Regions from separate parts of the Listeria farberi genome, predicted to be linked through region 1. Evidence: a T-box and tRNA genes for the amino acid it is inferred to sense, from the RefSeq annotation. Region 1 holds a T-box; the other holds one or more tRNA genes.
The links. The T-box of region 1 lies ahead of serS (serine--tRNA ligase). A T-box ahead of a tRNA ligase gene usually reads a tRNA of that ligase, here a tRNA-Ser.
Positions count from the first base shown of each region.

Region 2: it encodes a tRNA-Ser, which carries the amino acid that the T-box ahead of serS (serine--tRNA ligase) is inferred to sense. The anticodon was not compared.

Region 1 is NZ_JAARZL010000006.1:5,282-17,349, forward strand. It holds gene HCB38_RS13100 (ABC transporter ATP-binding protein) at 1-989, opposite strand, end outside; gene pabB (aminodeoxychorismate synthase component I) at 1,150-2,856, opposite strand; gene HCB38_RS13110 (anthranilate synthase component II) at 2,853-3,425, opposite strand; gene HCB38_RS13115 (pyridoxamine 5'-phosphate oxidase family protein) at 3,556-3,975, shown strand; T-box leader at 4,028-4,250, shown strand; gene serS (serine--tRNA ligase) at 4,311-5,594, shown strand; gene HCB38_RS13125 (TfoX/Sxy family protein) at 5,614-5,865, shown strand; gene HCB38_RS13130 (ABC transporter ATP-binding protein) at 5,920-7,647, opposite strand; gene HCB38_RS13135 (Crp/Fnr family transcriptional regulator) at 7,977-8,666, shown strand; gene fsa (fructose-6-phosphate aldolase) at 8,809-9,453, shown strand; gene HCB38_RS13145 (SH3 domain-containing protein) at 9,472-9,819, shown strand; gene lde (multidrug efflux MFS transporter Lde) at 9,936-11,144, shown strand; gene HCB38_RS13155 (helix-hairpin-helix domain-containing protein) at 11,134-11,424, shown strand; gene HCB38_RS13160 (NAD-dependent protein deacylase) at 11,417-12,068, shown strand, end outside.
Region 2 is NZ_JAARZL010000001.1:436,757-448,824, forward strand. It holds gene HCB38_RS02120 (Cna B-type domain-containing protein) at 1-9, shown strand, start outside; gene HCB38_RS02125 (hypothetical protein) at 101-376, shown strand; gene HCB38_RS02130 (HAD family hydrolase) at 560-1,264, shown strand; gene HCB38_RS02135 (Rrf2 family transcriptional regulator) at 1,375-1,791, shown strand; gene HCB38_RS02140 (class I SAM-dependent methyltransferase) at 1,805-2,398, shown strand; gene HCB38_RS15175 (zinc ribbon-containing protein) at 2,462-2,602, opposite strand; gene HCB38_RS15055 (DUF4236 domain-containing protein) at 2,849-3,019, shown strand; gene HCB38_RS15060 (hypothetical protein) at 3,190-3,564, shown strand; gene HCB38_RS15065 (hypothetical protein) at 3,554-3,880, shown strand; tRNA gene HCB38_RS02155 (tRNA-Ser) at 3,944-4,033, opposite strand; gene HCB38_RS02160 (hypothetical protein) at 4,834-5,445, shown strand; gene HCB38_RS02165 (hypothetical protein) at 5,467-5,832, shown strand; partial or broken gene HCB38_RS15140 (hypothetical protein) at 5,995-6,208, shown strand; gene HCB38_RS02170 (DUF3267 domain-containing protein) at 6,468-7,001, shown strand; gene HCB38_RS02175 (aldo/keto reductase) at 7,065-7,982, shown strand; gene HCB38_RS02180 (heavy metal translocating P-type ATPase) at 8,248-10,125, shown strand; gene HCB38_RS02185 (DUF2238 domain-containing protein) at 10,224-10,952, shown strand; gene HCB38_RS02190 (transaldolase family protein) at 11,096-11,746, shown strand; gene HCB38_RS02195 (LTA synthase family protein) at 11,785-12,068, opposite strand, start outside.

The DNA.
Region 1 (12,068 bases):
ACAGTACCTTCTAAATCTTGTTCTGGCGCATTTTCATTGTAAGTAATATCTGGTTCTGTTTCGAGAACTTCAGTAATACGTTTCAAGGAAATAAGCGCACGAGAGGCCATCATCATCAGCATACCGCCGATAATAATTGCCATCATGATTTGCATCAAGTAATTCATAAATGATGCGATAGCCCCGATAACTTCTGGGTTTTCAGCAGCCATGTCACCTACAAAGAAAATAGAAACAACAATTGCTAAGTTAGAAACGAGCATAAATGCAGGAATCATGACAGAAAAAAGAGTTCCTACAATGATAGTGTGACGAGTTAGTTTGTCACTGACAGTTGTGAAACGTCCGATTTCGTTATCTTCTTGAACAAAAGATTTAACAACACGCATTCCGGCAAGGTTTTCTTTTGCGATAGAATTTACGCGGTCAATTAACGTTTGAATAATCGCGAAATGCTTACCCATAGAGCCGAATGTGAAGACAACAATTAGCACAACGAGTACGACAAGTACAATAATTACCCACCATAATTCAGGTAGAGTAAACATCGCTAAAATAAATGCCCCAATAAACATAATCGGAATTCTTGTTAGCGATTGTAAGGAAAGCATCACTAAATTTTGTACTTGGGTAATGTCGTTTGTTTGTCGAACAACTAGATTACCTGTCGAAAGTTTTTCAATGTTACTAAATGAAAATGTTTGGATTTTACGGAAACTAGATTCACGAATATCTGCGCCGACGCCTTGAGCGACTTTGGCAGAAAGAATCGTGTTTAGAATCCCAGCGATAAGGCCAACTGCGGCAATACCGATTAGAAGTGCGCCTATGGAAGAAATTTCATCCATATTGTCTTTCATAATGGCGTCTAGGACTTGCTGAAGTAATTTTGGTTGCCATAGTTGTGAGATAACCATGACTACTACAAACAAAGTAGATAATGTTGCTTGTAGCTTGTAATTTTTAAGATGGTGAAACAATACTTTCATGATTTTCCTCCCTTGGAAAACGGAAATAAAGACGTGCGAACACATATTCTAATATAGATTGTGAAAATTTGCAAGTGATTTTTTCGCGAATTCTAAATATGGCGAAAATATGGCAAATATACCGTGGGAAATCGTTTTTTAATTGTGAAAAAACGATTGCTCATTGTTTGATACCTACTTCTACAAATCCCCTTACACTATTTATTAACCACACAATGTCAGCCTCAAAAAGGTCTTTTTTTGTTAGTGTTTTTTCGGAAATTTTGTTTTTTGCTAATAAATCTGCTCTCATGGTACCTGGGAGAAGACCAGAACTCACTGGTGGTGTGAAAAAATAGCCTTTTGTGCCTAGAACTATATTCCCGGTAGTAAATTCTGTCAGCTCGCCTCGCTCATTCCAAAGCAATGTTTCCCCGGTTTCAGTGCTTTTCATGTCTTCATAAACAGATCGATTAGTGGTTTTATGATAAAGGAATAAATCATCAGTTGAGACTGGACTTTTTGCCAGTTGCGCGGTTATTTGCTGATTTTGCGTACTTATTTCGGTTAATTCTAAAAGGTGCGTGCCATTTGGATGAAGTAAAAATCTTAATTTATATGTTCCAGCTGGATTGTTTCGCGCTGTTTCTTGCCATAATTCCCCAATTTTTCCACCGTCAAAAGGAAAACCGAAAAATTCTGCGCTTGTTTGAAGCCGTTTTAGATGAAAGTCTATCCGGGAAAGTGTTCCGTTTTCAAGACGTAAACATTCAATTAAAGAAAACTTAGTTGCTTTTTCTAAAATGGCTGATTTTGCATGAATTTCGGAAAATTCACTTTCGGCATCAGAATCCCAAACAATACCGCCGCCAACACCATAAGTTGCTTTATTATCACTAATAGAAATAGTTCGGATTGGCACATTGAAAATCGCATTCCCATTAGGTTCTAGGAATCCAATCGCGCCGCAGTATACGCCTCGTGGGGAATCTTCTAGCTCTGAAATAATTCCCATTGTCCGCGCTTTTGGGGCGCCAGTTATTGAACCACAAGGGAAAAGCGCCTCGAAAACTGCGGCTAAGCTAGTATCAGGAGGTGTTTCTGCAGTAACGGTAGACGTCATTTGCCACACTGTTGGGTAAGGTTCTAAAGTCATTAATTTAGGCACTTTTACGCTACCGGGCACTGCAATCATCCCAAGGTCATTTCGTAGTAAATCAACAATCATCACATTTTCGGCACGATTTTTAGGATCATTTTTTAACCAATCATGTGCTTCTAAGTCAGCTTGTTCCGTACTTCCGCGACGAATGGTGCCTTTCATTGGACGTGTCGTTAAGATATTTTCCTTCCATTTAAAAAATAGCTCGGGTGAAGCTGAGATAATCTGAAATTCATCCGTATCAAGTAACGCTGTATAATTTGCCTTTCCAACTTGCTGCAATGATTCAAAAGAAGCTTGGGCAGAAAAATCACTCGGTACATCACTTTGGAGCCGAACAGTGTAGTTGATTTGGTACGTGTTTCCAGCAGCAATTTCCGCTTTAATCTTTGCTATTTTTTCTGCATAATTCGGATAATCTGTATCCATTTTAAAAGAAAGTGGTGCTATGTCTGAGTTTTCGGTAGGTGCAGTCGTGAAATTGTCGTATACACCAAACCAGATAAGCGGCATGTTCTTGGAAGGTTGTTTGGTTTTTAAATTACTACGAAAAGCAGGAGCGGCCTCATAACTAACAAAACCAGCAACGTATTTTCCGGATTTTTGGGCTTCTTCGGCAGCTTTCATAATAGGAAGTACTTCCGATAAATCGCGCGCCACCAGTTCGCGAATTGGATTTTCAAAAATCTTTACCAAACCTTCAAAATCAAAACGTAATAAACTCATTTGGCAGCTCTCCCCAGTCGTACAAAGTTTTCTAAAATCGCGTGTCCGTTTTCAGATAGAATTGCTTCAGGGTGAAATTGGACACTGTAAATCGTTTTTGTCAGATGCTCTAACCCCATCAAAACCCCATCATCCGTTACAGCGGTCACTTTCAAATCAGCTGGCACCGTATTTGGGTCAATGACTAAAGAATGATAGCGGGCAACTGAGAATCTCGAATCAAGTCCGGCAAATAATCCTTTACCATGATGCGAGATAATGCTAGTTTTTCCGTGAACAGGAACATCCGCCTGTACAACTTTTGCCCCGAAAAAATGACCAATCATTTGATGGCCAAGGCAAATTCCGAGAATGGGAACGTGAATTTTGTCTAGTAGAGCTAAACTTGCTGGAAAATCATTTGGAGAACCAGGCCCGGGTGAAAGAATAACCATTTCAGGTGCTAATTGGTCGAATGTTTGAAGCGAAAAATCTCTAGCAGAAACTACCCGCACATCTTCCTTAAGCTCTAAAAAATATTGGTATAAATTATATGTAAATGAGTCATTATGATCGATTAATAAAATCACTTCAAATCCCCCTAGTTAAAACGGTTATACTCTTTTATAGCAAATAGCTACGGAGATAACAAGCCTGAAATGTTTGAAGCCTGAAAACAAGTGGAAATGTACACTAAATAACCAAAGGAAGGTGTTTTAGATGGAAAATGAACTAGAAGATAAAATTCTCGCCATTTTAGAACAACATCAAGTGGGGGTATTAACCTCTGTACAAGGCGATTTTCCGCACGCTAGGTATATGACGTTTCTGCATGATGGCTTAACACTTTACACACCATCTGGAAAAGAACTACCGAAAACAGAGGAAGTCCGTAGAAATCCGCACGTATGCGTTTTAATTGGCTATGATAGCCCTGGATCTGCGTTTTTAGAAATTAATGGTTTAGCTTCACTGGAAGAAGATGAAGCTATCAAAGAACGTATTTGGGAAAACATCTCTAAAGACTGGTTTCAAGGCGAAGATTCACCATCCTTTGTCGTTATAAAAATTGTTCCGGAACAAATTAGAATACTGAATTCAGATGATGACGGTCCAGACACACTTGATTTAATCGGTTAAAGATTTGCTTGTAATTTAAGCAGATATGCGATAGAATAACTTTAAATTAATACGAAAAGCGAAGACAAGAAGTAGTAATGAGGTAGAATTTCTAAAGAGAGCCAGTGGTTGGTGTGAACTGGTGAAGTTTCCTTATGAATCCATCTTGGAGTGAGTGATGGAAAGCATAGTATTGCGAGTAAATCATTCCGGCTGGGTCCGTTAAACCTAAATGAAGCTGGGGATTTTTTTAGATCCCAATAAGGGTGGCAACGCGGTTAACTCTCGTCCCTTTCCTGTTAATTCGGGAAAGTACGGGAGTTTTTTATATGGAAAAAAATAAAGGAGGAGTTAGCATGTTAGATGTTAAGTTGTTACGTAATAATTTTGAAGAAGTAAAGCAGAAATTACAAAATCGAGGAGAAGACCTGGGTGAATTCGAGAAATTTGGCGAGTTAGATAAACGTCGTCGTACACTGATTGTTGAAACAGAAGCGCTAAAAAGCCAGCGTAATGAAGTGTCTCAAGAAATCGCTAAACTAAAACGCGAAAAACAAGATGCTGATGCTAAAATTGAAGAAATGCGTGTTGTTGGTGATCGTATTAAAACTTTAGACATCGAGTTAAGAGAAATTGACGAGAAGTTAGATATGATTTTAATGTCGATTCCAAATATTCCACATGAGTCTACTCCGGTCGGTGAATCAGAAGATGATAACGTAGAAATCCGCAAATGGGGCGAAGTACGCGAATTTGATTTTGAACCAAAAGCTCATTGGGACTTAGGAACTGACCTAGATATTTTGGATTTCGAGAATGCTGCAAAAGTAACTGGAAGCCGCTTCGTTTTTTATAAAAAATTAGGTGCAAGACTTGAACGAGCGCTAATTAACTTTATGATGGACTTGCATTCGAATGAACATGGCTATGAAGAAATGCTTCCACCGTACATGGTGAACCGTGCGAGCATGACAGGAACTGGTCAATTGCCAAAATTTGAAGAAGACGCATTCTTAATTGAAGCAGAAGATTATTTCCTGATTCCAACAGCAGAAGTACCAGTAACAAACTACCACCGCGAAGATATTTTAAAAGCAGAAGATTTACCAAGAAAATATACAGCATTTAGCGCATGCTTCCGTTCTGAAGCGGGGTCTGCTGGTCGTGATACGCGTGGCTTAATTCGCCAGCATCAATTTAACAAAGTGGAATTGGTTCAATTTGTTAAACCAGAAGACTCTTACGTGGCACTAGAAAAATTAACTGGTAACGCAGAAGAAGTATTGCGCCGACTAGAATTACCCTATCGTGTACTAAGCATGTGTACTGCTGATTTGGGCTTCACTGCTGCTAAAAAATATGATTTAGAAGTTTGGATTCCAAGTTATGATTCTTACCGTGAGATTTCTTCTTGCAGTAATTTTGAAAGTTTCCAAGCAAGACGTGCCAACATTCGTTTCCGCCGTGAGCCAGGAAGCAAGCCAGAATATGTGCACACATTAAATGGTTCCGGATTAGCACTAGGTCGTACGGTCGCTGCTATTTTGGAAAACTACCAAGAGGCAGACGGATCTGTACGCATTCCGAAAGTACTACAAGGTTACATGGGCGGTATGGAAAAAATCGAATTACCAAAATAAAAAGGAAGAAGGAACTGTAATGGCGACACTTAGCGAATTACCAAACATTGGCAAAGTACTGGAGCAGGACTTAATAAAAGCCGGGATAAAAACCCCAGCTGAGCTAAAAGATGTTGGAAGCAAAGAAGCCTTTTTACGTATTTGGGAAAATGATTCAAGCGTTTGTTTAAGTGAATTATGTGCGCTTGAAGGAGCGGTACAAGGTATCAGGTGGCATGATTTAAACGAAGCAAAGAAAACCGAACTCAAAAAGTTTCATCAATCCTTATAACAAAAACGACGATGCGAACATGCATCGTCGTTTTTGTTATTTCCCGGGAAATAGTTATTTTAATTGTTGTTCTGCAAAAGAAGCATAAAGGGGATGAGAAGCGACTAATTCACTATGTGTGCCTCGGCCAGTAATTTCTCCGTGTTCAATAAAGAGAATTTGGTCGGCATTAACAATTGTGGATAGACGATGAGCGATAACAAAAGTAGTACGACCTTCCATCAAGTTGGCTAAAGCTTGTTGAACTATTTGTTCGGATTGACTATCTAAGCTTGCTGTCGCTTCGTCTAACATGAGAATATTCGGGTTGCGTAAGAAAGCTCGTGCAATGGCAATCCGCTGTCTTTGCCCCCCTGAGAGCTTCACACCACGTTCGCCGACTTCGGTTGCCATTTTGTCAGGTAGTTCAGAAATAAAGCCATCTGCATAAGCAAGTTTTGCTACATTCCAAAGCTCGTCTTCGGTAATTTCTCGGTCCAAACCATAACAAAGATTATCGCGAATTGTGCCAGAGAGCATCGCACTTTCTTGGGAGACGTAACCAATTTGCGTACGCCATGAGTTAATGGAAATCTCAGAAAGAGGAATATCACCCACTAAAATTTCTCCCGCTTTTGGTTGATAGAAACGCTCTAAAATCGCAAACAAGGTAGATTTACCGCCACCACTTGGACCAGCGAATGCGATAACTTCCCCTGGTTTTGTATCAAAAGAAACATCTTTTAAAATCGGTTCACCTTCATTGTAAGAGAAGGAAATATCTGTGACGCGAATCGTTTTTCCGCTCACGTCCACTTTTTTACCAGCATCGAAATCTTCTTCAGTTTCATTTAAAATATCCGCAATGCGTTCGGTCGCACCTTTTGCTTTTTGAAGTTGCGCGAAAAAAGTCGCAAAAGAGGTTACTGGAACGATAATTTGGAATAGATATAGCAAGAACGCGATTAATGTACCAGTAGTCATAGTCCCGGCTGAAACGCGAATCCCGCCGTAACCAATGATACCAACAATAACTCCCATTACAACAAAGAAAATTAAAGGTCCAAGTACAGCGACAACTTTCGCCTCACGAATACCGAATCCGAATAGACGATTGATTCCCTTATGACCAGCTTCTGTTTCACGTGTTTCCGCATTAGATGCCTTTACGAGCCGTGCTTCAGAAAGGGTTTGACTAATGGAGCCAGTGAAGTCAGCTGTTTCATTTTGAAGACCTTTAGAGATTTTAAACATTTTCTGACCAAGCGGCGCAACGACTAGCGCTGTAATTGGAACAGCTACTAAGATAATTAGTGTCATTTTCCAGTCCATAAAGAATAAGATAATAACCGCACCAACCACAGAAATAATCCCTGTTACAAATTGTGGTAAATGATCGGCAATTAGCTCCTTGACTACGACTGTATCGTTTACCATGCGGCTGACCATTTCACCCGTTTTTGTATTATCAAAATAAGAAACGGGCAAGTGAACAATTTTTCTCCATAAACGTTCGCGAATCGTAGCTACAACTTTCTGACCCATATAATTAAGTAAGAAAATCGAGAAACCGTTTGTGATAGCTTGCAAAATGAATGCAAGAACAATTAAAGCGACCATTTTTACATCTAATGAGGTTACCGCAAAACCATCAATTAAGTTTTTTGTAAAAAGTGGGACTACAAGCCCAGCAATTGTAGTTATTACACTGGCTATTAAAGCGCAGAATATTATCCAATTGGCGGGTTTTGCACTAATAAGTAACTGGAAAAAATTCCGCCAACTATATTTTTTTTGATTCATTTATTTCACCCTTCCTAATTTCCCCAACCATATAATGCTTACTTTTTAAGTATAATCAATTTACTAGATAATAAACCAGTCTAAAGTGGTAATTATTAGATTAATATCTGAATTTGAATATTTAGTAAAAGTAACAAAAAATTCGAATTTACGTCAAAATTCTCAGTTAAAAAGATATATAAATTAAGTATTTAAAGAAAAGTTGTAATATATTTATCTTTAATTTCCTTTTTGGTATTTTATGACTAGCTAGGAATAGGATTTGAGATATAACCTTTATGATATAATTACGTTGAGTTTTTTCAATATAATATAGCAAAGGAGAGAATATGCTATTCTTAAAAGAGCTTGAATCCAATCTAACGGTTAGCAAATTAATGGAGTTGTGCTTTGAACATCCAAATTACAAAGACTACTGCTCGGTTATCGGCACCAAGAAGGGTGAGGTTCTAGAAAGTTTAAGTCCGGCTGGAACAAAAGTATATTTTGTTCTAAGTGGCATATACGGGATGATTGTAGAGAAAGATGCAGAAATGGAAGAAGAAAGCTGTAAAGAATGCATTGTTCGTTTCTTACAAAAAGGAGATAGTTTTGGACTATATCATCTTTTTTATGATGAATGGAGCCCGCACGTTTCGATGCAGAGCTTAGGTCACGGAGAAGTTATGGAAGTAGATAGCAATTTCTTGTTCTCTATTTTTGACAAAGAAGATGAGAATAACTTTTTTATGATTAAAGTGATGGCAGAAGAATTACGCGAAGCCCACACATTTGCAAAACTAAGCTTCTTAAAAAAGGAAGAACGAATCCGCAAAGCCATTCTCAAATGCGCTCAAACTTTAGGGACGTTTTCTGATAACGGGATATTGCTACCAAGAGAAATTACGCAAGAAGTACTTGCAAGATACACCAATACATCGCGCGAATACGTGGCTCACACAGTCATGCATTTAATTAAAGAGGATATAATTAGAAATAGACCTAAACCTCTACTAGTGATGGATAAAACTCGTTTATAAGTTTGTTTCACGTGAAACTTTTTAGAATGCTTCGATTGCATTCTTTTTTTTGTAGGAAAAGCACTTCAAAAGCATTCTTTTATCTTTTGCGTTATAATGGCTCTGTAATTGAAAGCGCTTGATAGAAAAGGAGGATGTATAAATGAGATTTTTTATCGATACAGCAAACGTAGAAGAGATTAAAAAGGCTAACAGAATGGGGTTTATTGCTGGAGTAACGACAAACCCATCACTTGTTGCCAAAGAGGGCCGCGATTTTAATGAGGTTATTCAAGAAATTACATCCATTGTTGACGGACCAATTAGCGGTGAGGTAGTGAGTTTGAAAGCGGAAGAGATGATTGAGGAAGGTCGAGTTATTGCCAAAATACATCCAAATATGGTGGTTAAAATACCTATGACTGGTGAAGGTTTAGCCGCAGTAAAAGTTTTGACGGAAGAAGGAATTAAATCTAATGTCACGCTAGTTTTCTCTGCTACACAAGCGTTACTGGCAGCGCGAGCAGGAGCGACATATGTATCCCCATTTTTAGGACGTTTAGATGATATTGGTGATGATGGTTTGGTGCTTATTCGTGATATAGCAGAGATTTTTGAAACACATGGTATCCCGACAGAAATTATTTCAGCAAGTGTACGCCATCCGATTCATGTAATTGAATGTGCTAAGGCAGGAGCAGATATTGCTACAGTGCCTTATAAAGTATTTGAACAAATGTTAAGACATCCGTTGACTGATAGCGGAATTGAGAAATTTCTTGCGGACTGGGAAGCAGCTAAAAAATAACGAGGAAGGTTTCTAACTATGAATCAAACATTTATCGTAAAAAAAGAACATATTAGCAAGTATCCAAACCCACTTTTTGTTAATAAAAATGAGTCTATTTGGGTGTTTGAGGAGGATACAGAATACCCTGGTTGGATCTTTTGTAAAGTGAAGTCATCAGGTAAAGAAGGCTGGATTCCTAAGCAAATCATTCAGTTAGGTAGTGATGGGAAAAGTGGAACCGTGACAGAAGATTATTCTGCACGCGAATTAAATGTAAAGCCTGGGTATAAATTAGAAAGTAACCGTGAGCTTAACGGTTGGGTTTGGTGCGTAACAGAAGATAATGAAGCTGGCTGGGTACCACGAGGAAATCTTGAATCGTAAAATGTTTCACGTGGAACATTTTAAGTAAATATAGCAAAAAAGCGAAGGGTTTAGTTTTACTTTCGCTTTTTTTGTGGAATAATTAAGGATAAGAATAGAAGAATCTAGGTGGATTTATGGAAAATTGGAAGAAAAATTTGTATGTTGTTTGGGTAGGGTGTTTTCTTACCGGGACTGGATTAAATTTAATCATGCCATTTTTACCATTATATATTGAAGAACTCGGTGTACATAATCCTGACCAAGTAAGTTTATGGTCTGGTGTGGCACTAAGTTCAACATTCTTAGTATCAGCAATTATGTCGCCGGTTTGGGGCAAATTAGCAGATCAAAAAGGGCGGCGCATTATGCTTCTGCGTGCTGCGCTTGGAATGGCAATAGCAATGATTTTGATGGGACTTGTCAGCAATGTTTACCAATTTGTAGGTCTACGTTTATTAATGGGGATATTTTCAGGATACATTTCCACGGCTAATGCGTTAATTGCTACTCAAGTTCCTCGGCACCGCAGTGGTTGGGCGCTCGGTGCTCTATCAACAGCAGCAGTATCAGGTGTATTAATCGGTCCCTTAATTGGTGGAGCGCTATCTGACTCATTTGGTGTTAGACCAGTGTTTTACATTACAGGCGTTCTTTTACTAGGTAGTTTTTTCCTAACACTTTTCTTTGTCAAAGAGAAATTTACACCAGTAGAAAAAAAGGAAATGCGTTCAGGAAAAGAAGTTTTCTTATCGTTAAAAAATCCCGGATTAATTATCTCGCTGTTTATTACGACAATGATGATTCAAATCGCATCCAATTCCGTGAACCCGATTTTGACATTATATGTACGAGATTTAGCGGGAAATGCGCAAAACATTGCATTTATTAGTGGGATGATTGCTTCAGTGCCAGGAGTTGCCGCGCTTATCGCTGCGCCACGACTTGGAAGGTGGGGGGACCGAATTGGCTCAGAGCGAATACTGCTAGGTGCGCTCATCGGATCCATGTTACTGCAAATACCAATGGCTTTTGCTCAAAATCCGGTGCAACTTGGTGTTTTGCGTTTCTTATTAGGTCTGACAGATGGCGCTTTACTTCCAGCAGTTCAATCACTGCTAACTAAAAATACACCACGAGAAATTTCCGGTCGGATTTTTGGTTATAATCAATCTTTTCAATATATCGGAAATGTCATTGGGCCGCTGGTTGGATCAAGTGTGGCAGCACATTTTGGCTACGGAGATGTATTCCTTGTAGTAGCTGGCTTTATTTTTATCAATGTACTAATCAGTTTTTATTTCAACCGAAAAATGCATAGAGAGAAGGGAAATCATGCCAACTGATCTAATAAAATTACCAGGAATAGGTAAAAAAATGGTATTAATGTTAAATGAAATTGGGATTCAAAAAATTGCTGATTTAAAAGGAAAGAATCCACTTGATTTATACGAAAACACTTGCGTTAAGCGAGGCGAAAGAATGGATCCTTGTGTGTTATATACGTATCGCTGCGCAGTCTATGTTGCGGAAACGGATAAAACAGAGCAAAATGCTGAATTGCGAAAATGGTGGAATTGGAAAGATAAACAACATATAAATGAAAGGAACATAAATGATGAATAAATTAAACGAAGCAATAAAAGAGTCAGAACATATTGTTTTTCTTACTGGTGCAGGTGTTTCTGTGCCTTCAGGAATTCCGGATTATCGCTCGAAAAATGGCTTGTACGCCGGGATGAGTAGTCCAGAATATATGCTGAGCCATACTTGCCTTGTGCGTGAGCCAGATAGGTTTTATCAATTTGTGACCGAAAATATGTACTATCCAGACGCAGTACCAAATGTAATTCATACGAAAATGGCTGAAATCGAGGCAGAAAAAGATGTCACTATTATTACGCAAAACATTGATGGTCTTCATGAAAAAGCGGGTTCTAAGAAGGTAGTTAATTTTCATGGTAGTTTATATCACTGCTATTGCCAAAAATGCGGAAGAAGTGTTTCGGCAAATGACTATTTACAATCAGATATTCATGCCGAGTGTGGCGGACTAGTTCGACCAGATGTGGTGCTTTATGAAGAAGCCATTTCAGAAAAGGCGATAGACCAATCACTTGCTGCCATTAGGAAAGCTGATTTGATTGTCATAGTAGGAACTTCTTTTCGAGTGAGTCCATTTTGTAATTTAACAGATTATCGAAATAAAAAAGCGCGAATTTTTGCTGTGAATCAAGAACAGATTTTGCTTTCGTATCCTTTTGAAATGA
Region 2 (12,068 bases), on a different contig from region 1:
GTCAAATAAAGAGCGGAGTCGACCCAAGTAATTTTGGGTCGGCTTTTTTGAACGAATTAAAATCGGGTATATAAAAAGAAATGAAATGGGGGGCTTCATAATGAAAGAAGAACTACTACAAGCAATTGAAGTTGGAGAGCCAGTTTTACTTGTGACAGCTATTGGATACATTGTTGGGATTGTAGAAACTAAAGGAGAATTGATTCGTTTGGTCGATGTATATATTAATTGCATATCAGCTTCAAGAGTGAATCGCTTTAGTCGAGGCTTGGCAGTGAATATCAACCAAGTAATCGGTATGCAACTACTAAGTAAATCAGAAAAAGATGAAATGATTGGCGGCTGGAAAGCTTATGTGGCGCCAACAGCAGGGTGATAGAAATTAGGAAAAGCTATGAATAGCTTTGACGGTCAAAATATATCACCAAACATATCCACCACAATTAGATTTAAATAAAATAGCAAAATAAATGAGAGAGCCTTGGTATCATGCTTAGGCTCTTTCTACTTTTTTAATTTAATGGTAGAGTAAAAGAAGCGAATTTTGCAGGAGGAAATGATGATTAATTTAATTTTTGATATTGATGATACTGTCTATGACCAATTAAAACCATTTGAAGCGGCCTTTAAAACCATTTTTGGGAAAACTGACCGCCTGAAAATTGAAAATTTATATATTAAAAGTCGATTTTATAGTGATGAAGTGTATCACAAGGTTGTTCGAGGTGAAATGCCAAAAGCAGAAATGCACGTTTATCGAATTACACAAGCATTGAACGATTTTGATTACCAAATTACGAAAAAAGAAGCAGAAGCATTTCAACGCGCTTATGAACAAAACCAACGTAAAATCGAACTTTCCCCGGGAATTAAAGAAATCCTCACATGGGCTAAAAAGGAAAATATAACGATGGGAATTATTACAAACGGACCCAAAGACCATCAACAACACAAAATAAATGATTTACAAATAAACGACTATATTCCAGCTGAACATACTTTTATTTCTGGCGGAGTAGGTATCGAAAAACCAGATAAGAAAATATTTAAGCTAGTAGAGGAACAAATCGGTATTAATAGCGCGGAAACCTATTATATTGGTGATTCTTTTGAAAATGATGTGATCGGTTCAAAAAGTGCCGGCTGGAAATCAATTTGGCTGAACAGACGACAACACATACAACCTAAAAATGCCGCTTACCAACCAGATTATTGTATTAAAAATGAACAAGAACTAGCTGCTTTATTGCAAGATTTATTTTAAATGCTAAAATCTTTTCCTTTTTTAGGGGAAGGTTTTTTGTTGTAAATTGACAAATTTGTTTAATAAGGATATTATAGAGTTATTAAGTCTTTAATTAAGAAGGTGAAAGTATGAAATTTTCAAAAGCCACCAATTATGCGCTACATACGATGGTTTATTTAGCGAATTTGTCTCCAGAAAAATCGGTAGGCGTGAAAGAACTTGCGACAAAGCAAAATGTTTCGCCGACGTATCTTTCTAAAGTGTTAACAATGCTAGTAAAAGCTGGTTTCATTGAGTCAGTAACAGGTGTCAATGGCGGTTATAAATTAGCCGAACCAGCAAGTAGTATTAGTTTTTTAGATGTAATTCATGCTATTGAAGGGAAAGGCGCTTTATTTCACTGTGATCCTAAAAACCATAGCGAAAGTCAGCCGCACTGCTTAATCGGCGAAGTGATGAATAAAGCGGAGCAACAAATGGAAGACTATTTAAGCAAACAGACAGTAGGTAGTATTGTCGTAGAAATTGAAAAACATCAACATTAAAGGAGTGCTAAAAATGAATCACCACCATCACCACGGGGAAGCTGGTTTTAAGAGGAAAGTAGCTTATTTGGATCGACCAGAGCGAAGCGAAGTGCTGTCACCAGAGGAACTTTTACAAAAAGTCCCAATGGAAAAAACAGCGAGTATTTTAGATTTAGGAGCGGGAACAGGATTTTTAACGATTCCAGCCGCGAAATTGGTTGAAAATACCGTTTTTGCATTAGATTTAGATACGAAAATGCTAGAATTAATTGAGGCGAAAGCGAAAAAAGCTGAATTAACCAATGTAAAAACATTAGAAGCGAGCATGGATGATATTCCGCTTGAAGCTAGTTCGGTGGATGTTGTGCTGGCATCGCTCGTGTTACATGAAGCGGGTTCACTTCTGGATGTTTTGCGTGAAGTAAGTAGAGTCGTGAAACCAGGTGGCTACTTTGCTACCATAGAATTTGATACACAAGGAACGGATTTGAAAGGTCCCCCAATGGAAATTCAAATTTCAGCTGAAAAATTGAAGGAAGAGCTTGCAGAGGTTGGATTTGAAGTAGTGCAGAACTGGGAGCTTGATGAGGGAATGTATGTGAGTATTGCGGAGAAGAAGCAATAGCAAATCCACTCAAATTGCATTTTGTATTAAAAAAGAGTAGGTGCTAAGTCTACTCTTTTTTGCTTATTTACTATAATTAGTATTCTGGCATTTAGGGCATGGTGGGAGTTTATCAGTTCTATCATTAAGAACAACTTTTTGAGCGCACATAGTGCAAGTGTAAGTTCCAGTACCAGGTTTTTCGCCAGTTGAATGCATTGCCATTTATATCACCCTCTTGGTATTAATATAAATTATTTTTTTAATAAAACTTTATTTTGTGCAAATAAGAACATTTTTTGTTTCAAATTTGAAATTTTTATAAATAGGGAAAAAACAGCAAATTTCATGATATAATATTTCTTGATACATATTTCACAAAGAAAAAATTTCTTTATTAAAATGATAGGTAAACAGAAAATAACACACCGATGGATGTTGTATTTAATATGTTTGAAAAGGAGAAAAACTATGGGAATTAGGTTAAGAAAAAGTATTAATTTAGGTGGCGGTTTCCGAGTTAATGTAAGTAAAAGTGGAATCGGTTATAGCTGGGGGGTTAAGGGAGCTAGAGTCACTAAAAAGCTAACGGGAATACAAGAACAACTTTTTCAATACCAGGAACAGGAATTTCATATGTAGATGAGACAAAAAGAAATCGAGAAAATGAAAATTCTGATAGAAGAATAAATCCAAATACTTATGAAGTAGATATTGACTTTGAAAGTACAGAAAAGGTTAATGTTAATGCGTATCAACCGGCGGAATATAAAGATTTACTGAATAGTATCCGAAGGGTTCAAAACATTAATTTGCTCAGTACAATTTTGATTTTCACCATTCTTCTAGCTGTAACACCTATTTTCTTGATTACAGGAATTGCAGGTATTGTATTAAAGAAATACGTTTATGTGAAATTACCTATTAGATTAGACTATAATTTTGATGAAGAAAGTAAAGATTCTTATGATAATTTGTGTAAAATTTGGATGAGTTTAAATGAGAATAGCAGGTTTTGGCAAACTATCTCAGCGAGTAGTCTAAACGAAAGATTTAGTGGGGGAGCTTCTCGTGGTATTGACCGTATATCTTCCAAAGCAATTAATAGAATGCCATATTTCTTGAAAGCAAATGTTAAACCATTTGGATTACAGCTACGAAAGCAAAAACTATTTTTTGCCGGATAAGTTACTAATAATTTCGGGACGTAAAGTTGGGGCTTTAAACTATTCAGATATTAATATGGACTTAGGTACAACAAATTTTGTTGAAACTGATCCAGTACCAAAAGATGCAAATATTCTTTATTATACTTGGTTAAAAGTGAATAAAAATGGAACTCCGGATAGAAGATTTAAAAACAATCATCAAGTACCAGTTTGTCAATACGGCTCGGTTCTAATTGAATCAGGAAGCTCGTTGCACGTTGAATTAATGTGCTCTAACTCTGATACAATTGAAAAAATGGAACATTTTGTAAATAAAGTATTGAAAAAAGAGTGATTTTACTTTCATAAAAATAAAAAGGTCCATTGCTTAAAACGGCAATGAACCTTTTTATTTCTACGGAGAAACGGGGATTCGAACCCCGGCGCGGCATACACCGCCTAACAGATTTCGAGTCTGTCCCCTTCAGCCGGACTTGGGTATTTCTCCATGTTGATATATCAACGTTTCGAAATAAGTGTGAATTTTTTTGACTATCATTTTGACTATCAAATTAATTTCAACAGATTTTATTTTAGCATAAAATCGAAAAAAAGAGAAGCTGTGGAATCTTTCTTTTCTTGTGTGACTTGGGTATAAATGTTAGGTGTTGTTTATATATCTGCAATATCAAAAAGTTATTAAACTGGAAATGATGGTTTTCCTGAAATATGAAAAAACTTTTAACTGTCAGAGTTTAGTTACTTCAAAGAACTAGAAAGACATAATACTTTACCCGCGAGTTAGGGGTTTTTAATGCAAAGAATTTTCCGAACATGAGACTCAAGGGAGCGACCATATAAAATTGTGAGTAGTTGAATGAAATTACTGATACAATAAACATTTCTGCAATTATTACTTGAGCATTTGCTAAGAGTCAATAATTTTAAGCATTAGCGAATAATTATACACTTTTATTCATTCGGATAACAGAGGAAGTGATAAATAATTAAATTAAATGCATAAAATTAGCCTATTTATATTTGAGTTAAATGAATACATGTGTAATTTTTGTGACATCATATAAAGATAGTGCATAAATCATGCATAACAACCCGAAATGAGTATTGTATTTTAGCAAAAAAAACAATATTACACATATTGTGTAATAATAATTCTAAACAAGTCTGGTTTTTAGTCGTTCATGACAAGAATCGGACATTTCATTACATTTTTGGTTATACATCGTTTTTTTATGATACACTCATTTTGAAAACTAGATTAAACATAAAAGGGAGAGAAATGATATTATGAAAAAGTTTTTTTCTAAGCATTTGATGGGATTAATAATAGTTGGGCTTTTGGTAATAAGTCCGATTACACATGTATCTGCAGCAGTAAGAAATATTGATACAACTCCAGTTATTACTCAAAAAGAAGTTGAAAGTGGTATACAAGATAATAGCGATCAATTACCAGACGAATTCATTGTTAGAGATCAAACCAGTTCAAATGAGTCATTTAACCAAGAAAAACAGCTATTAAAAAGTGCAAGTCTAGGCTATGAAAAATGGACAAAAGTATCAACAACAAGAAAAGTATCAAAAGGATTTATTGCATGGCACCCTGGCTGGAAAAACTACCAATATAACGTTTCCGCATATTATTTTAGTAAGGCTAAAATGTCTGTCTCCGCGAGCATTGGTTATGGCAAGTTTAGTATGTCTGTTTCAAAATCAGGTTCAAACGGACAAATTGTTAAAGCGAATCCTAAAAAGTGGACAAGACCTGCCATATACGGAAATGTAGATGTTGCAAAATATACAGTAAAAAAATATAATGGTGCTGGAATATATACAGGGTCAACAACAAAATATACAAGTACTGCTTCGAGTACGTATGTCCAAAGCCGTAATAAATAAATCGAAAAGAGAGCTAATTGAATGAAAAAAAAGTGGTTAATTTTAATATTATTGATAATAGTTATTTGCGCTTCAGTATTTGGGATAAAGTGGTTGGTCGATAGAAATAACATCGTTGGAATGATACAGGTTGAAGGACTTGTGTATGTTATGACGAATGAACAAGCGAAGAAAGAAGATGCTTTGGAAAAAATTGGTGAGATAAAGCAAAAAATAAAAAGATATGAAACACCAGACAAAGATTTTACTTCTAATTTATTAGATGAGGAATCAGAACTTTATAAAGCGAAAAATGGGGAAGATTATCCTAGAACCATTTTGTATAAAGAGGATGGTAAGTATTACATTGCATCGGAAGCTGCTGAGCAACCAAATCAAAAGCAATAGTAATTTTTACACTGTAAGATTACTAGATAGAACTAAATAAAGTCTAATTAAAAAGTATGCTTAATAGCATGCTTTTTAATTTTAAGAAAGTAGAGTACATTTTCTTATTTTTTCTCGAAATGCGAATAAGAAATGACAAGAATATATAATTAAGATGATGATATTTTAGAACATTCGAAATGTTAGCAGACGCATTAAAAAGAAATAAGTCAATAGAAATACTTTTTTTAGAATAATCATCACGGAAGATACAAGTATGTAGTTTTTATTAATAACGAAAGAAACATAGTTCAACTACAATGTGTTGACAAACGAATAACCGACATTAATTATAGAAAATATTGGTTGTTGCAAGATTCTGACTGAGTGTATATAGTTTTATGATTTTGGATACATCTATAAATTTTTGACTATCATTTTACAACAAAGTTTAGATGATTGCCAGAAAAGAAGATAAATACAACCTCTGAAAGTAGCTTTAAATAGGCATTTTAGAGGTTTGTAGAAAGCAACAAAAGAAAAACTTATCATCCTCTTTAGCCGTAATTGGGTATTTCTCTACTTTGACATAGAATGCCAACAAGAAGTACTGTATAATTAAAATACCAGTGTTTTTTATAAAAGGAGCGTGCTAAATGGAAAGAAAATTGGTTCAAGAAATTAATTTACTAGAAAATAAAAAATTGGTTATGAATTTGAATATTGTTGCGATTGTTATTGTGCTTGTATTAACTGTTTTAGGATTTGTTTTTTCAGGTGGTTTTGCAATTACGAATGCTTTTATGGGGATTATTTGGATGTTTGGTGGTTATGCAGTAGCTATTGTTCTTCATGAAGCCGTACACGGGATTTTCTTCAAAGCATTTTGTCCAAAAGCAAAAGTGAAATTTGGTTTTAAAAATGGAATGGCTTATGCGGGAAGTCCAGGAGCATTTTATTCGAGAGCACAATTCTTTATTATTTCGATTGCGCCATTTATCGTTCTTACGGGATTGTTCATTTTTCTGCGCTTTCTTGGAGTAAACGAAGCTGTTCTATATTTGATTTTTGCGCTACATACGTCTGGTTGCGTCGGGGACTTTTATTACTGCATTCTTTTGATTAATCAACCAGCCGGAATCGTTGTGGAGGATACGGATAAAGGAATTAGTTTTTATTCAGAAGGTTAAGTTTGGTAACGATTTCAACAAAGTGTTAGAATAAGGATATACTTTTAGAAAGAGGTGCTTGATTTGAAACGAATAACAATTGGAAATAGTGATTTAACAGCTTCAGAAATTTCGCTAGGATGTATGAGAATGGCAGATCTTAGTAAAGAAGAGGCGAATAAAGTAATTAATACAGCACTTGAAAACGGTATTGATTTTTTTGATCACGCGGATATTTATGGCGGCGGTAAATCAGAGGAAGTCTTTGCTGATGCAATTGATATGAATGCAACTGTTCGTGAAAAAATGATTCTTCAATCAAAATGCGGAATTCGTCAAGGATTCTTTGATTTTTCAAAAGAGCACATTATTTCTTCTGTGGAAGGTAGCTTGAAACGCCTGAAAACAGATTATTTAGATACACTATTACTTCATCGTCCGGATACACTTTTTGAACCAGAAGAGGTGGCAGCGGCTTTCACAGAGCTTGAAAAAAGCGGGAAAGTTCGTCATTTCGGTGTAAGTAATCAAAATCCCGGGCAAATCGAATTACTGAAAAAATACGTAGACCAAGAATTAATTGCCAATCAACTGCAATTTAGTATTATGCATACAGGAATGATTGATACTGGTTTTAACGTAAATATGACGATTGATCCTTCTCTTGATCGCGATGGCGGGATTTTGGAATATAGTCGCTTACATAATATGACTATTCAAGCTTGGTCTCCGTTCCAATATGGTTTCTTTGAAGGTGTATTTTTAGATAACGATAAATTCCCTGAATTAAACAAAACAATCGATAAAATTGCTGCTGACAAAGGCGTGACTAATTCGGTAATCGCGGTTGCATGGATACAGCGTCACCCAGCAAGCTTCCAAACAGTGGTTGGTACAATGAATCCTGGAAGAATCGCTGATATTGCAAAAGCTTCTGATGTAACACTTAGTCGCGAAGAATGGTATGAAATTTACCGTGCGGCTGGAAACCAATTACCTTAAAGTAAACAGACACTTGGGCTTTTTGCTCAAGTGTTTTTTTATGTGCAATAATGATAGTGAAATTCATTCTCAATTATAAATTAATTTTATCAATTAGTTTGATATGATTTTTAAAAAATGCTATAATAACAAGTGAGTTAAAGCTATTTTCTTCGGAATTTAATTATAATAATTATTGTTTAATCTGTTTTTCGCACTTGCGAAAGCAGATTTTTGTGTTTTTTAGGGTAATGGGAATCATTATCATTTGGAGAGGATGAGTGTTATGAAAGACTGGATGGAGCGGAATTGGCAGTTTGTAACGACTGGTATTAGTGGGATTTTAATTGTTGTTGGTAGTTTAATCGGGAATGATGTCGGTGATTTTTGGACAGCGGTGATTTTCTTGAGTGCCTTTGTTATTGGCGGATTTGAACAAGCTAAGGAAGGGATAGAGGCGACGATTAAAACGAAAAAACTTAATGTAGAGCTTTTGATGATATTAGCGGCTACAGGGGCTTCAATTATCGGTTATTGGTTTGAAGGCGCCATACTTATTTTTATTTTCTCGGTTAGTGGGGCATTAGAAACATATACGACGAATAAAAGTAAGCGCGAAATCACGAAATTAATGGCTTTTCAACCAGAACGAGCTTTTCGTTTTCTTTCAAATGGTGATGTTGAAGAAGTGGCGGCAAAAGATTTGCAATTAGATGATAGAGTACTTGTTCGACCTGGGGAAAGTGTTCCAATTGATGGTGTGATTGTTCGTGGTTCAACAACTTTGAATGAAGCAGCAATCAATGGTGAATCGGTTCCAGTTGAGAAAGCTGTTGATGCTGAGGTGTTTGGTGGGACAGTTAATGTCAGCAGTGCTATCACCATTAAAGTAACGCAAACTTTTGATAATACGATTTTCAGCAAGATTATTCGCTTAGTAGAAACCGCCCAGAGTGAACCTTCAAAAACCGCTCGTTTTATTGAGCGATTTGAGGATGCGTATGTTAAAGCAGTATTATTATTTGTTTTAGTGATGATGTTTTTACCGCATTTTGCGCTCGGTTGGTCTTGGAATGAAACTTTTTATCGCGCGATGGTTTTACTTACTGTAGCTTCTCCATGTGCGCTAGTTGCTTCGGTGACTCCAGCGACTTTAGCAGCTATTTCTAATGGAGCGCGTCACGGAATTTTATTCAAAGGCGGCGTACACTTAGAAAATTTGCGCGGTGTAAAAGCAATTGCATTTGATAAAACAGGAACTTTGACAAACGGAACACCTGAACTAACAGACCAAATATTTAAGGAACACATCGATAAACAGCAAGTAATAAATGTGGCAGCAGCAATGGAGCGGCAGTCAATGCACCCATTAGCCGCAGCAATCACTAAAGCTTTGGATATAGAAGTAACGGATAAACTAACAGAAATAGAAGTAATAGATGTGCCGGGTTGGGGAGTGCAAACTAGTTACAAAGGCGAAACTTGGCAAGTCGGTAAAGCCGGTTATGTTGGGGTGGAAAATGCTGCCAAGTTTTCAAATGGCGTGTTTGAACGGCTTGCTAGCGAAGGGAAGACGATTGTATATGTCGCTAAAGCAGGCGAAATACTTGCAATGTTTGCACTCAAAGACACTTGCCGACCTGAGGCGATTCGGACCATTCAAGCTCTAAAAGCAAAAGGTATTAAAACAATTATGGTGACAGGAGACAATGCACAAACTGGCGCTGCAATCCAAGCTGAACTTGGCATGGATAGGGTTGTTGCCGGTTGTTTACCTGAGAAAAAAGTAGATGTTTTAAAAGAACTGTCCATTACTTACGGAAGCGTGGCAATGGTTGGGGATGGAATCAATGATGCTCCTGCTCTAGCTCATGCGACTATTGGCATTGCGATGGGAGAGGGCACAGATATTGCAATGGAAACAGCAGATGTTGTCTTAATGAAGAATGATTTAGAAAAGATTCCATATGCTTACAGGCTTTCCGAACGACTTCACTGGATTAGTTGGCAAAATATTTGTTTTGCTATTGCTGTAATTGTTCTTTTAATCATAGCGAATGTTTTTCAAGCAATCAATTTGCCGTTTGGAGTAGTGGGGCATGAAGGAAGTACGATTTTAGTTATTTTAAATGGGCTTAGACTACTTAAGTCCAACCGGAAATAGTGATTCATTTGACTGCTCGTCTATCTCTAGTCTAAGATAGATGAGCAGTTTCTTTTTAGAAAAAAAGGGGTATTGCATGATAGATTGGAGATGAGCGCATGAGAAAGATTAACTGGACACAATGGATAGCACTATTTGTTTTTGCATCAATGGGAATTTCAGTCGTTTTTACTATCTATGAAATTTTTACAGCGCCGATAAAGCAACCAGCAACTGGGCCGCATGTGACATTACGAGGGGATTATATCTTTTTACTATTTGAAATTTTACTAGGAATTTTTATTTTGTTATTACCTTCGATTATTGCACGACGTTTTAAATTTGAAATACCTGGACTTGTTTATATTTTGTTTATTGTTTTTTTGTACGGCTCGATTTATCTTGGAACCGTTCAAAAATTCTATTCAACCGTGCCGCACTGGGATAAAATCTTACATACTTTTAGTGGGGCAATGCTCGGAGCTATTGGCTTTTCGTTCGTTAGCTTGTTAAACGCGAATGATAAAGTAGTGATGAAACTGAAGCCTGGTTTTATCGCTGTCTTTGCATTTTGTTTTGCTGTGACGATGGGGGCATTCTGGGAAGTGTATGAATATACTTTTGACGGGATTATGAACTTAAATATGCAACGCTACAACCTGTCAAACGGTACACCACTAACTGGTCGAGCAGTTCTAGAAGATACGATGACAGACATCATTGTTGATATTATAGGTGCGCTATTCATCGTCATTGTTGGCTATTTCGCACTGAAAAAAGGTCGTCCTTGGATGGAACGTTTTGAATTTAAACGAAAAAATTGGAAAAAAGAACCCAAGAAAAAATAAAATAAAAAAAGCATTTGAGTAAGTTCAAATGCTTTTTTAGTTGCACAAAATCGCCGACAACTTTGGGGCCATGAAATGATTGACTGCTTCTTAGAACTTTTCTACACTTAAATTGAGAAGAAAACTTTTAAAGGAGTGAGGAAATGTTTTTAGATACAGGGAATTTAGAGGAAATAAAGAGAGCGCTTCAATTTCCGTTTTTTGAAGGTGTAACTACAAATCCAACCATTTTACTGAAAGAAAATCAGCCAAGGAAAACCCATATTGCTCACATTCCAGCAAAATTAGTATTTGTTCAAGCCGCGGGATTAACAGAAGAAGAAATTTGGGAAGATGTACTGCGGATTCAAGAAATTAAGCCAGCTGAAGGATCTGTTATTGGCTTGAAAATTCCTGCTCATGAAGCTGGAGTAAAAGTTATTGCTAGAGTTCGCGCTAAGTTTCCGGAAGCGATTATTTTAGCAACGGCAATTTTTTCATCTGAGCAAGGTTATATAGCGGCTCTTTCTGGGGCAGACTATTTAGCACCATACTATAACCGCATGGAAGTAAGCGGGTTAGATGCAGCAAAAACGATCGAAGAATTGCGCTATGTTCTAGATTTACAAGGTCTTGAAGATGTAAAAATCATGGGGGCGAGCTTTAAAAACAGCCGTCAAATTATGCAAGCATTAGCGAGTGGGGCGGACACAGTGACAATTGGTTATGATTTGTTCTTACAAATGATGAATAAACCACTGGCGCTCGAAAGCATTGAAAAATTTAACGAACATAATGCAGCTTTACCTAAATGAAAAAAAGTAAGTATCCAATATCATGGATACTTACTTTTTTATTTGTCCTCATCACGTAACGGTAAGTTGTTTACGTAACTATCAGAATACTGTAAGAGTTTGCGACTTGTATCGAATCTTTTCTTCACTTCTTCTGAAAGTTCTTTATTTGTTCCATTATAATTTGTTGCTGCCCCTGTTTCGAAACTCTCGTCGGGCTGATACATGTAAGAATCAGTAAAGTAGCTTCCTTCAGGCATAGTGTATCGTTCGGGAACATAATTGTTTGTTGAATTAAGAATATCCGTACCAAACATTATTTGATTGCCTGTATTAATACCTA